DNA from 4 places in the Veillonella criceti genome. Region 1 is predicted to be linked to each of the others. Evidence: riboswitches for the same ligand, from Rfam matches in the RefSeq annotation. Region 1 holds a riboswitch; each other region holds the start of a gene.
The links. Region 1 has a riboswitch for cobalamin ahead of nikB (nickel ABC transporter permease). Riboswitches for the same ligand answer to the same signal wherever they lie in the genome.
Positions count from the first base shown of each region.

Region 2: linked by a shared signal. The riboswitch ahead of DYE54_RS00395 (sirohydrochlorin cobaltochelatase) and the one ahead of nikB (nickel ABC transporter permease) in region 1 are both predicted to bind cobalamin.
Region 3: linked by a shared signal. The riboswitch ahead of DYE54_RS10020 (hypothetical protein) and the one ahead of nikB (nickel ABC transporter permease) in region 1 are both predicted to bind cobalamin.
Region 4: linked by a shared signal. The riboswitch ahead of DYE54_RS02995 (MotA/TolQ/ExbB proton channel family protein) and the one ahead of nikB (nickel ABC transporter permease) in region 1 are both predicted to bind cobalamin.

Region 1 covers NZ_UHIO01000001.1:1,520,784-1,523,982, forward strand. The annotation lists gene nikC (nickel transporter permease) at 122-940, opposite strand; gene nikB (nickel ABC transporter permease) at 940-1,878, opposite strand; cobalamin riboswitch at 2,015-2,202, opposite strand; gene DYE54_RS06805 (hypothetical protein) at 2,787-2,966, shown strand; gene rpsR (30S ribosomal protein S18) at 3,081-3,199, opposite strand, start outside.
Region 2 covers NZ_UHIO01000001.1:82,007-85,205, forward strand. The annotation lists gene DYE54_RS00390 (ABC transporter substrate-binding protein) at 1-205, opposite strand, end outside; gene DYE54_RS00395 (sirohydrochlorin cobaltochelatase) at 218-1,240, opposite strand; cobalamin riboswitch at 1,371-1,540, opposite strand; gene DYE54_RS00400 (hypothetical protein) at 1,853-2,170, shown strand; gene DYE54_RS00405 (sirohydrochlorin cobaltochelatase) at 2,669-3,199, shown strand, end outside.
Region 3 covers NZ_UHIO01000005.1:2,039-5,237, reverse strand. The annotation lists partial or broken gene DYE54_RS10035 (TonB-dependent receptor) at 1-117, shown strand, start outside; gene DYE54_RS10030 (PepSY domain-containing protein) at 133-363, shown strand; cobalamin riboswitch at 1,488-1,658, shown strand; gene DYE54_RS10020 (hypothetical protein) at 1,794-2,012, shown strand; gene DYE54_RS10015 (MotA/TolQ/ExbB proton channel family protein) at 1,999-2,319, shown strand; partial or broken gene DYE54_RS10470 (ExbD/TolR family protein) at 2,386-2,804, shown strand; gene DYE54_RS10005 (hypothetical protein) at 2,817-3,053, shown strand; gene DYE54_RS10000 (energy transducer TonB) at 3,179-3,199, shown strand, end outside.
Region 4 covers NZ_UHIO01000001.1:660,912-664,110, reverse strand. The annotation lists gene DYE54_RS03005 (TonB-dependent receptor) at 1-7, shown strand, start outside; gene DYE54_RS03000 (PepSY-associated TM helix domain-containing protein) at 23-1,279, shown strand; cobalamin riboswitch at 1,373-1,543, shown strand; gene DYE54_RS02995 (MotA/TolQ/ExbB proton channel family protein) at 1,679-2,296, shown strand; gene DYE54_RS02990 (ExbD/TolR family protein) at 2,286-2,690, shown strand; gene DYE54_RS02985 (energy transducer TonB) at 2,702-3,199, shown strand, end outside.

The DNA.
Region 1 (3,199 bases):
ATCCCTTCTTTAAATACATACCCTAAACCTAATGTTTACATCTGATACCACTTACTATATTTAAAATCACTCGCCCAAATAATCCTGACAACAATGTTTTATTATCAGTCTATAAAACACCCTATTTTTGGCGAGGATCTAATATATCACGCAAGCTATCACTCCATACATTAAATATAGCTACAACGAGTAAAATAGCAGCCCCTGGAAACATCATAAGCCAAGGCGCTAATTGTAAATATTGACGTCCTTCATTAAGCATAAGGCCCCACTCTGGTGTTGGTGGCTGCGCCCCAAACCCCAAAAAGGATAAACCAGCCACTTCTAGCATCATAATCCCTAAATCCATACTGGCGGTCACGACGACTAATGGCATACTATTCGGCAAAATATGGCGACGCAATATAACTGATGATGTTCCGCCACTCATAATAGCGGCCGCAATATAATCTTCTTGCCGTACTTTAATAACTAAACTTCGCACCAACCGAGCATATTTGGCCCAACCTACAATCGTAAGCGCTAAAATGGTATTGCCCACACTACCACCCATAATCCCAGCAATAGCAATGGCAAGTACAATACCAGGAAAAGATATCATGATGTCACAAATGCGCATGAGCACCATTTCAACTACACCACCGAAATAACCTGCTATAGAACCTACAATCGTACCAATAATGGCGACTAAACACACGATTGTAAACGCCATAAATAGAGATAATCCCGTGCCATAAATAATCCGTGATAATACATCACGCCCCAATTTATCAGTACCAAACCAATGCGTTTCACTGGGGGCCTTTAAAGCATTCCCCAAATCTGAAGCAAAGGCATCATGAGGTGTTAACCAAGGTGAAAAAATAGCAATAATAACAATTAACAATACAAGTGCTGAATACAATGAAAATGCCGTATGTGTTCTAATAAATTCTTTCATTATTTGTGCCCCCGTTTCAAACGCGGATCCAATAATGTATAGGAATAATCAATGATGCCATTAATCAACATATACGCTATGGACGCCCACAGTACAAATCCTTCAATTAGAGGATAATCACGGAAAGTAATAGCTTGTACCGCCATCTTTCCAAGACCGGGCCAAGAAAAGACCATTTCTACCACAGCTACACCACCTAACAGCCAACCCATCGACATGCCAAAGATGGTCAATAAGGGTAAAAACGCATTAGGTAAAATATGTCGGAACATAATTTCCATATGTCCCATACCACGAGCCCGTGCACCGACTACATAGTCTTTATTAATTTCCTCTAAAATAACAAGTCGCACTTGACGCATAAACTTAGATATTAAAGCAAACGCTAATGTAAACGCTGGTAAAATAGCATTTTTCAAAGATACCGTAGCCGTTGCAATAGGGGCAATCCCCAATTTATAGCCAAAAATATACAATAACATAAGACCTAACCAAAAAGCTGGTAACGAAATTCCTACAAACGCAATGCCACGAATTAAATAATCAGGCCATTTATTTTGATGAAGCGCTGCCACAATCCCTAACGGCACCGCCATAACTAAAATCATAACAATTGTTACACCTGCTAACATAAGGGTGCCTGGCAAGGCTTCCATCATCTTATCCACTACAGGCTTCTTAGCTGAGTATGACATCCCTAAGTCACCTTGCATAGCATGCATGACCCAATTACCATACTGCACTAAAAAAGGCTTATCTAATCCCAAATCCTGTCTTGTTTGATCAATCAACTCTTGTGAAACAATCGTATCTGCCGTTTCTAATAACATAAGCACTGGGTCACCAGGCGCCAAAAAGCTTAAACTAAAGGTTAAAAAGGTAACCCCTATTAATGTCACTAACACTTGCCCTAAATGTTGCAGTGTTTTCTTAACCATACCTTATCCTCCCTAATATATCTATTTGTTATCCCAATAAAAAAACTCGCTCTTTGAAAGAGCGAGTATGGACTCAGCAACAAATTAATCCTATATCAAGATATCTAATACAAAATCGTTAGACATCCATTGTGTAGTCAATAATTTGTTATAAGCAGGCTTTCTGGCTCATGATTCCTCATCAATTTCTAGCCTTCCCAGTTTCCCAGTGACTCTTTAGTGAAATTGACTCCTCATTTACAGCTGTATGGCAGCATAGGACTTACACCTATTTTCCTCTTATTATCGCTCGGCATACCCGACACTTACAACATGAAGTTCATTATAAAGTTAGCAATAGTATATTATCAACAATATATAACATAAAACCTATATCGCTATTATGATATCTTATCTATTTATATTCTGTCAATTATTAGTCATGAATTATTGATATTTTTTCTTAAAAAAGAACAAAATTCTCTTATTCGTTCATAAATACAGTAAATTCATCGATAATTAACTATTTATTATACCTAGCAGGGTATAGTATTAATACTAATAGGGGTATATGTAATAATGTGAAGCAATTAAAATAATCAGATAATTTACCAACTATACTATGTTTTACGACAATCTATTTTATATATGTGTGTTTTTAAATTATTTCTATACAATCAAATTTAATTAGTAAATAAACAGTCATGTTTTTTATTTACATTATTTATAAAAAGAGTATAATAGATGATAATTGGTCGCTGAATTTCATTTTTTATTAATCTAATGCGTATCTAGGAATTGATAGTGTCCATAATAAGACCAAATGCCTACCCTAAATATTTGCTTATACACTTCAATGCGTTTCCTAGTTATGAAAAAACTACCTTACACAGTACAATAGTATTTCAAATTAAGGAGACGATAACTTCATGTATAACAAAGAAAAAGAAGGTATTTTATTACATGTAGGGAGTTATACAAAACCACTTCATGCAGATATTGTAGTTCATGAAGAACATGATTTTTCAAAATATGGTACGAAGACCCCTGAACAGATTAGACAGGCTTACTATAAATCCAAACTACATCGGAAAAATCATTATAGTTAGTACTTGCTCATGATCTAACAATAAATCGTTTATAATGAATGAAATTTAAAATAGGTAGGTAAAACAAAGAACCCAGCAACCATAACGGTTACTGGGTTTTCATGTGTTATGCGATTATTCTGCAGTGAATGGCAACAATGCAATAGCGCGAGCGCGTTTAATTGCAAGAGTCAATTTGCGCTGATGTTTAGCGCAAGTGCCAGAAATACGACGAGGAAGAATTTTACCGCGTT
Region 2 (3,199 bases), 1.4 Mb from region 1:
CGATAGCATCAAGAAAGTTAAGCAAGGAATTAGCTAAGGTTGCAATGCGCTGGGGGTTAGCTGGCACCGTATAGGTTTGATCCTTATAGGTTATGGTGCGTGTTTCACTAGTATGACTAGAGTCTGTTTTGCCACAACCAGCTAAAACGACTAGCGCTAATAATACTATCGTTACTATAGTTAAAATTCGTTTAAATGGTCTCATACAAGTTCAATCCTACTTTACATCGTCTTTTTGAAGGGCTTCCCAAGCTTCTTGGGCATGGGCTGCAAAGAGATCGCGGATTTGTTGGTTTTCGCCAAGACCGTGGATATAAGTATCTACTTTGAAACCATCAGCTTGAAGAATGGATTTATGAGAATCTGGTTCATCACCAGCCATATCATTGTTAGCATGGTCGCCTGCTACCATCATAAATGGCATTAAGGTTACATGATTGATACCTTTTGCTTTTAATTGAGGTACAATATCTTCAAGACTAGGCCATCCTTCTACCGTGTAGATATAGGCGTTTTTAAGCCCTGCAGAATCAAGGCGATCTTGGATAACTGCATAGTACGCATTGGATGGATCTGGAGTACCATGAGCCATGATAAGTACGGCATCTTTAGGGCCTACTTTAGGGAATTGTGTAGCGACAGCCTGTACAGTTTTGGCAATGTCATCAGTTTGATCTTCTTGCCCCATCCAGTACATAAGTGGTGTACCTAATGTCATTTTTTTGAAGTTATGTTTGTACTGATTGTAAACGCCCGTCTTATAATTGTATTCAATACCAGGGATTACATCTAATGTTGTGAGCGCTACACGGGTATACCCTTCGGCTTTTAATTGATCAAGAGCTTCTTCAGGGGTTGGGTAAGTGATACCTTCTTTAGCTTTGATGCGATCAATAATGATGTGAGAAGTGAACGCAGTGACTACTTTTACACCAGGATGTTGTGCTTTAATTTCATTAACAGCGGCGTCAATAGTTTTTGCACGAGTGTCTTTAAAAGTAGTACCGAAGCTCATAACTACGATAGCATCTTTATTAGGGGCTTTGGCAAGTTCGGCATTGTCTGTATTGTAGGTGCGAACACCAATTTCAGTAGCTTCTAATAATGCTGGTGTGGCGGTTTTAACTTCGTCACTTAATTGGTAAGCGGCATTTACTTGTGTGCCAAGGAAACCGAAACCGGTTAGTGCGGCCACTGCTAATGTAGTAGCTAAGGTTTTTTTGAAAAATTGTTTACTCATTTCATTCACTCCTCGTGATAAAAAATAGAAAAAGAATAATAGATAATAAATACAAAAATAACCTCCACTTGTAGGGGAGGTTGTAAAGATACACTAGAACATTCAATTAACCTCGCCATCGCTCGTGGGGTATAGGTTATCCAACAAGGCAGGTCTTCTGGCTCAAGTTCTTCACAGCAATCACCTTCCCAGAATTACTCCAGTGGTATACTGATTGTGCTCCCTCTTACAGCGGCGGGACCGCGGCAGCTTTTACTGCTCTTTCCTATTAAGTCATACACCTTGCAGGTTGTATTTATTTTGATATCATCATAGCAAAATAGATGTCCACTGTCAATGCAATACGGGGTAGGGTATGAGTATAAGTAGGCTGATTTACAGGGCGAATGAGCAGCGTAGGTGAGGCTGGGCTAGAAGGCATATGACAGGAGGGATTGGCCGCTATATAGTCGTTGGGATTGCCAACTATGTGGTAATGAGGAATACTAGGTGAGAGATATGATAATTTGTTATTTGTCTATTTGTGAATGCTTTTGACATAGGCAAAGTGAAGAAAGTTTGGTACTATGAAGAAGTAGGTATTTAAAGTATATAAATAAAGGAGGTCCAAGTATGGATCAATTTATGAATGGTGCAGGGCCTAATGAAGTATCTAGCTCTGTGTACGAAGTAACATTTACCCCAGTATTAGAACGTCCTGAATATCAAGGGGAACCGATTCACTCTAAACTATTAGCTTTAAAAGAGGCTATGGGGGAAGAGGACTTTAATGAATATATTAATAGTTTATTACGCATAACGTATAATGGACGACAGTTATGGTTGATTACGAAAAGTGAACGAAAACGAACTTTGATTGAAGGTAAATATTTGAAACTTATTGCTGAGATTTTTGAAGTAGTTGCACCTAGAGTCTTCTCTCAACCATAATAGGTATCAATTAACTATGTAAAATTTTTATTGTGAATTGTATTTTTGGTATACTTACTGAATAAAAATGTATAAAAATTCTCAATTATTTGACTTGATATTTTTATGTTACTATTTTAACTAGGACCGTAGTTAGTATAGTATGTATGGAAGATATTGATAAAATACTTGTTGAATTATAGAATATATTAAAGTTATGAGATGGTTAAAAACTTCTGTAAATCGATAAAAATAGAACTAGAACGATAGAATTAGATTTATTAAATGAAAATGATATTAAATAGATAAATTCTCATTGATAGTCATTGATAAAAATAGAAATGAGAAAAATTCTCATTGACTAAATTTTAAATCTAACGTATCATTATACCAACAAACAAAGTGTGACATGTATTTCGAATATTTTAGATTTTATAAAATATGACAGAATTCAGTCTGATTTAGAGTAGTCATCATTTCGATGGTGTATAGGTATTCTTGATATCGGAGGATGTATAAATGAGTACAAAGGGTATTGTTTTAGCCACATTTGGATCGATTTATGGTGAGGCTGTAGAAAAGTCTGTAGGCATTATGGAAGCCAAAATTAGAAAATCATATCCTGATGCTGTGATTCGTCGAGTTTTTTTAGCCGATGCATTAATAGAAAAGTGGAATGAAAAGTATGAAGTGCCAGTGCAGTCTTTGGAAGGGGTTTTGGCGGAGTTTAAGGACACAGGAGTACGGGATGTCTTTGTATTACCTTTCGCCTTAGTCGCTGATCAGTGTTATCAGAAGATGCGCAAAGCTATTTCTGCTTTTACATATACCTGTGAGCGCCATGCAATGCGGATTCATGTAGGTAAACCATTACTTAGCTCATTAGGGGTTAAGAATTATGCTGATGATTATGTGGCCACCATTGATGCTATCATGAAACATGTAAATATTCGGGCACTTAATAAATCCATTTTGTTAATGGCGAATGGACAAAATCAATTGGAATTTAGTGCGTTACAATTAAAATGTTTGTACGGTAATGGTCAAAAT
Region 3 (3,199 bases), on a different contig from region 1:
GTAACACCTGATTTTACAGTTAAATTCAGCATTGATAATATATTTGATAGAGAATTTTACGATAATGAAGCAACGGCTGGTCGCACTTATACCTTAGGTGTTCGTTATGAATATTAGAAGGTTGATAAATATATGAGACGTTGGTATCGAGTACATAAGTATGCTGGTATAGTTAGTTTAGCAATTTTCTTTTTACTTTGCTTTTCAGGTTTAGTGATTATGGTTAGAAGTATTTCTTTTGTGCATTTTGATCAACTTGGAACGCCTTATACAGGGGCAGCAATGTGGCGCAATAGTGATGTTAAAGTACAAGAAGTATTAAAAGAAAATTCTAATTTGCAACTTGATTCACATGACTATTAGACCTGAAAAGTCGATGCTAACGATTCGTTTTAAAGAACCGGGGCGTGATGGATTAATTCGTTATCATTTTATGGTAAAAATGATGAATGGATATCAGTAAATAATGAATTTATACCAGGCTATTATAATAATGACTATTTGAATGTACTAACGCGTTGGTTGGCTAAATTACATAGTAATTTAGGGTTAGGAAATTATGGTCGTATTATATTGTTGGTTTTTACTTTTATAAGTTTAATTACGTGTTTTGCAGGGTATTTTTACATCGAAGATTAGTTAATAGAAAAAGTACAATAGGCTATTATTCACTCATAGAATATTAGGGCTTATAGCAGCTCCTTATTGTATTATTTTATTTATTTCGGGAGGTTTATTAATTGGTTACTCTTATTTTTTCAAAAAAATAGACTATTTAGAGCATAAATTTTAGCAGCTAAGGAATATTTTAGTTTTCATCTGTTGATGGGGATATCTATTCCTATACTGAAATATTTGAAGCGGTTAAGGATATATATCCAGATAAAGAAGTAGTACAATTAATATCCCTTCAGTCAGTGCGTTAACGCAAGCGAGTAGTAGTACCTATTATTTTCGATTAGTAGATAAAGAATCGGTTTCCAGACTGTTATCAAGGCTATTTATCAACTGACAGTTTATGGGTATCAGCATATAAGAAGAATAATATGATGCGTTATGAAGCGGTGTCACCTTGGTATATTAAGTGGTTTGGCCAAGGGTGTAGATTTACATTTAAAAAACCATGAACATCCAGTACTACAATTAATTTGGATATTTTATTTAGTAGTTAGCTGTTTAATGATGATAGTGCTTTTTATTAAATCATTACGAGGTATCTGGGTCAAAGTCAATATTAAGTATCCGTTGAGTCAAGGTATTTTTTTGTTAACTTGTGGTGTTTAATATTGCCATTGTATGGATTAATTGGTACTTATGCAGGAATAGTTTTGTGGAATTTTGAGCATTATGTTATTGGGCGTTAATTTACGAGGTATAAATTTAAAAAAATAAGTTAAAATATTTGATTTTATAACTTTAAAAATTAAATATAGGTATATGGTTGACAGTCATATACTAGAGTTATATAAACTATAGTTAATACTTAATTAAATAGAGAATATATAGGTGTCATTAGACTTAATAGGGAAATCGGTATAAGCCGATGCGGTCCCGCCACTGTAAGAGGAGCAAACCTCACATTGCCACTGGTTAAATCTGGGAAGGCGAGGTAAGCTATGAATCTAAGCCAGGAGAACTGCCTATAGAAGAATCACCGTTTTACCTACGAGCGATGGGGAGGGGATTGGCGATAATATAAATTGTGAATTTTTTATTTTCTTAGTTATGTTATAGACACATCTTCGTAGATGTGTCTTTTTTATTTTTACCTTTAGGCTGGAGGGATTATAGTCGTGGATTTATTAGCATTATTTCACAAGGGCGGTTTAGTTATGTACCCCATTTTACTGGCATCTATTATTGCAGTCGCTATTGGGGTTAATCGGTATTTATGTTATAAAGGAGCTGTTGCAAACATTGAATTGTTAAAAGAGCGTTTACCTGAATTATTACGACATAATCGATTAGAAGAAGCTAAAGTTATCTGTGAGGAAGCTGGTGGTAGCTGGTAAGATTATTAAAGAGGCAATTGATGAACGGACGGAGGATTTAAATGCTAATGATGTAGCTGAAAGTATTGCTATGCATGAAGTATTTCAGTTGAAAAAATATTTAAATTATTTGGAAACGATTGTTACTCTATCCCCTTTATTGGGCTTATTAGGTACCGTAGTTGGAATGATTGGCTCCTTTAGTGTGTTATCTATTGAGTCAGGTGAACCGTTTGCTATTACTGGCGGTGTAGGTGAAGCTTTAATTGCTACTGCTACAGGTTTGTTAGTGGCTATTTTTAGCATTAGTGATTCATACCTAATTTAGCACAACGTGTCAATGTGTTGATTGCTGATATAGAATATGTAACGTCAATCTATGTAATTAATACGAATGCAGGTAATCGCTATGAAGCTTAAATCCATGAAAATAGATCATCAACCCAAATTAATGATTATCCCTATGATCGATATTATTTTCTTTTTACTTGTCTTTTTTATGATGAGTATGCTTACTATGGTTGTTCAAAAAAGTGTACCTATTCAATTGCCACAAGCAGCTACGTCTAAAGTCAGTTTAGATGAAGTGCTTCCTATTACCGTTGCATCAGATGGGACAATTTATTTAGAAAAGAAGTAGTGCCAGAGGGACAATTAAGACACCGTTTAGAAACCGAGGTTAGTAAAAATCCTAGTTTGGCTATTATTGTTCGGGGTGATGCTGGTGTAAATTATGGGCGTGTAGTTAGTGTTATTGATACAGTGAAAAAGTCAGGCATACAAAAGTATCCAATCGCTGCTGAGGAAAGATAGGAGCAATTGTAAATGAATTATCAAAATATGTGGACGAAACCTTGGATAGCCTCCCTTAGTCTTCACGCCATAGTTTTGCTATCAATTCCTTTTTTACCTTGGCCTGAAACACCGAAATTTGAGGAGCCTGAGAATCATATTGAGGTTGACTATGTAGAAATTAAACGGCCAGTACCGAAAGGCTCACCTGATAGTGGCGGGGATGGCGTGATGGTAGTGGTAATTTTACGGTCAATTTACCAGCCATAGCACCTATTACTACTTTGCCTGAATTTCGGATCCCTTAACGAGTAGTAATGATGATAGTATCATTACTAAGCATCAGGATATTAAGCAACAGGGCGATGATAGGGCTGGTTTAGAAAGTACTTTTGGTGGTGAAACGTCAGGTAATG
Region 4 (3,199 bases), 860 kb from region 1:
ATATTAGAAGGTTGATAAATATATGAGACGTTGGTATCGAGTACATAAGTATGCTGGTATAGTTAGTTTAGCAATTTTCTTTTTACTTTGCTTTTCAGGTTTAGTGATTATGGTTAGAAGTATTTCTTTTGTGCATTTTGATCAACTTGGAACGCCTTATACAGGGGCAGCAATGTGGCGCAATAGTGATGTTAAAGTACAAGAAGTATTAAAAGAAAATTCTAATTTGCAACTTGATTCAATGACTATTAGACCTGAAAAGTCGATGCTAACGATTCGTTTTAAAGAACCGGGGCGTGATGGATTAATTCGTTATCATTTTTATGGTAAAAATGATGAATGGATATCAGTAAATAATGAATTTATACCAGGCTATTATAATAATGACTATTTGAATGTACTAACGCGTTGGTTGGCTAAATTACATAGTAATTTAGGGTTAGGAAATTATGGTCGTATTATATTGTTGGTTTTTACTTTTATAAGTTTAATTACGTGTTTTGCAGGGTATTTTTTACATCGAAGATTAGTTAATAGAAAAAGTACAATAGGCTATTATTCACTTCATAGAATATTAGGGCTTATAGCAGCTCCTTATTGTATTATTTTATTTATTTCGGGAGGTTTATTAATTGGTTACTCTTATTTTTCAAAAATAGACTATTTAGAGCATAATTTAGCAGCTAAGGAATATTTTAGTTTTCAATCTGTTGATGGGGATATCTATTCCTATACTGAAATATTTGAAGCGGTTAAGGATATATATCCAGATAAAGAAGTAGTATCAATTAATATCCCTTCAGTCAGTGCGTTAACGCAAGCGAGTAGTAGTACCTATTATTTTCGATTAGTAGATAAAGAATCGGTTTCAGACTGTTATCAAGGCTATTTATCAACTGACAGTTTATGGGTATCAGCATATAAGAAGAATAATATGATGCGTTATGAAGCGGTGTCACCTTGGTATATTAAGTGGTTGGCCAAGGGTGTAGATTTACATTTAAAAAACCATGAACATCCAGTACTACAATTAATTTGGATATTTTATTTAGTAGTTAGCTGTTTAATGATGATAGTGCTTTTTATTAAATCATTACGAGGTATCTGGGTCAAAGTCAATATTAAGTATCCGTTGAGTCAAGGTATTTTTTTGTTAACTTGTGGTTGTTTAATATTGCCATTGTATGGATTAATTGGTACTTATGCAGGAATAGTTTGTGGAATTTTGAGCATTATGTTATTGGGCGTTAATTTACGAGGTATAAATTTAAAAAAATAAGTTAAAATATTTGATTTTATAACTTTAAAAATTAAATATAGGTATATGGTTGACAGTCATACTAGAGTTATATAAACTATAGTTAATACTTAATTAAATAGAGAATATATAGGTGTCATTAGACTTAATAGGGAAATCGGTATAAGCCGATGCGGTCCCGCCACTGTAAGAGGAGCAAACCTCACATTGCCACTGGTTAAATCTGGGAAGGCGAGGTAAGCTATGAATCTAAGCCAGGAGAACTGCCTATAGAAGAATCACCGTTTTACCTACGAGCGATGGGGAGGGGATTGGCGATAATATAAATTGTGAATTTTTTATTTTCTTAGTTATGTTATAGACACATCTTCGTAGATGTGTCTTTTTTATTTTTACCTTTAGGCTGGAGGGATTATAGTCGTGGATTTATTAGCATTATTTCACAAGGGCGGTTTAGTTATGTACCCCATTTTACTGGCATCTATTATTGCAGTCGCTATTGGGGTTAATCGGTATTTATGTTATAAAGGAGCTGTTGCAAACATTGAATTGTTAAAAGAGCGTTTACCTGAATTATTACGACATAATCGATTAGAAGAAGCTAAAGTTATCTGTGAGGAAGCTGGTGGTGTAGCTGGTAAGATTATTAAAGAGGCAATTGATGAACGGACGGAGGATTTAAATGCTAATGATGTAGCTGAAAGTATTGCTATGCATGAAGTATTTCAGTTGAAAAAATATTTAAATTATTTGGAAACGATTGTTACTCTATCCCCTTTATTGGGCTTATTAGGTACCGTAGTTGGAATGATTGGCTCCTTTAGTGTGTTATCTATTGAGTCAGGTGAACCGTTTGCTATTACTGGCGGTGTAGGTGAAGCTTTAATTGCTACTGCTACAGGTTTGTTAGTGGCTATTTTAGCATTAGTGATTCATACCTATTTAGCACAACGTGTCAATGTGTTGATTGCTGATATAGAATATGTAACGTCAATCTATGTAATTAATACGAATGCAGGTAATCGCTATGAAGCTTAAATCCATGAAAATAGATCATCAACCCAAATTAATGATTATCCCTATGATCGATATTATTTTCTTTTTACTTGTCTTTTTTATGATGAGTATGCTTACTATGGTTGTTCAAAAAAGTGTACCTATTCAATTGCCACAAGCAGCTACGTCTAAAGTCAGTTTAGATGAAGTGCTTCCTATTACCGTTGCATCAGATGGGACAATTTATTTAGAAAAAGAAGTAGTGCCAGAGGGACAATTAAGACACCGTTTAGAAACCGAGGTTAGTAAAAATCCTAGTTTGGCTATTATTGTTCGGGGTGATGCTGGTGTAAATTATGGGCGTGTAGTTAGTGTTATTGATACAGTGAAAAAGTCAGGCATACAAAAAGTATCAATCGCTGCTGAGGAAAGATAGGAGCAATTGTAATGAATTATCAAAATATGTGGACGAAACCTTGGATAGCCTCCTTAGTCTTTCACGCCATAGTTTTGCTATCAATTCCTTTTTTACCTTGGCCTGAAACACCGAAATTTGAGGAGCCTGAGAATCATATTGAGGTTGACTATGTAGAAATTAAACGGCCAGTACCGAAAGGCTCACCTGATAGTGGCGGGGATGGCGGTGATGGTAGTGGTAATTTTACGGTCAATTTACCAGCCATAGCACCTATTACTACTTTGCCTGAATATTCGGATCCCTTAACGAGTAGTAATGATGATAGTATCATTACTAAGCATCAGGATATTAAGCAACAGGGCGATGATAGGGCTGGTTTAGAAAGTACTTTTGGTGGTGAAACGTCAGGTAATGGGCGTGGTGGTAGCGCAGGTTTTGGCACGGGTGACCAACCAGGCATTCAAGGCGATGAAAATGGCGAAGTAGTGGATGCGACTTTTTATCGACCGGTGCCAATTTATACACCA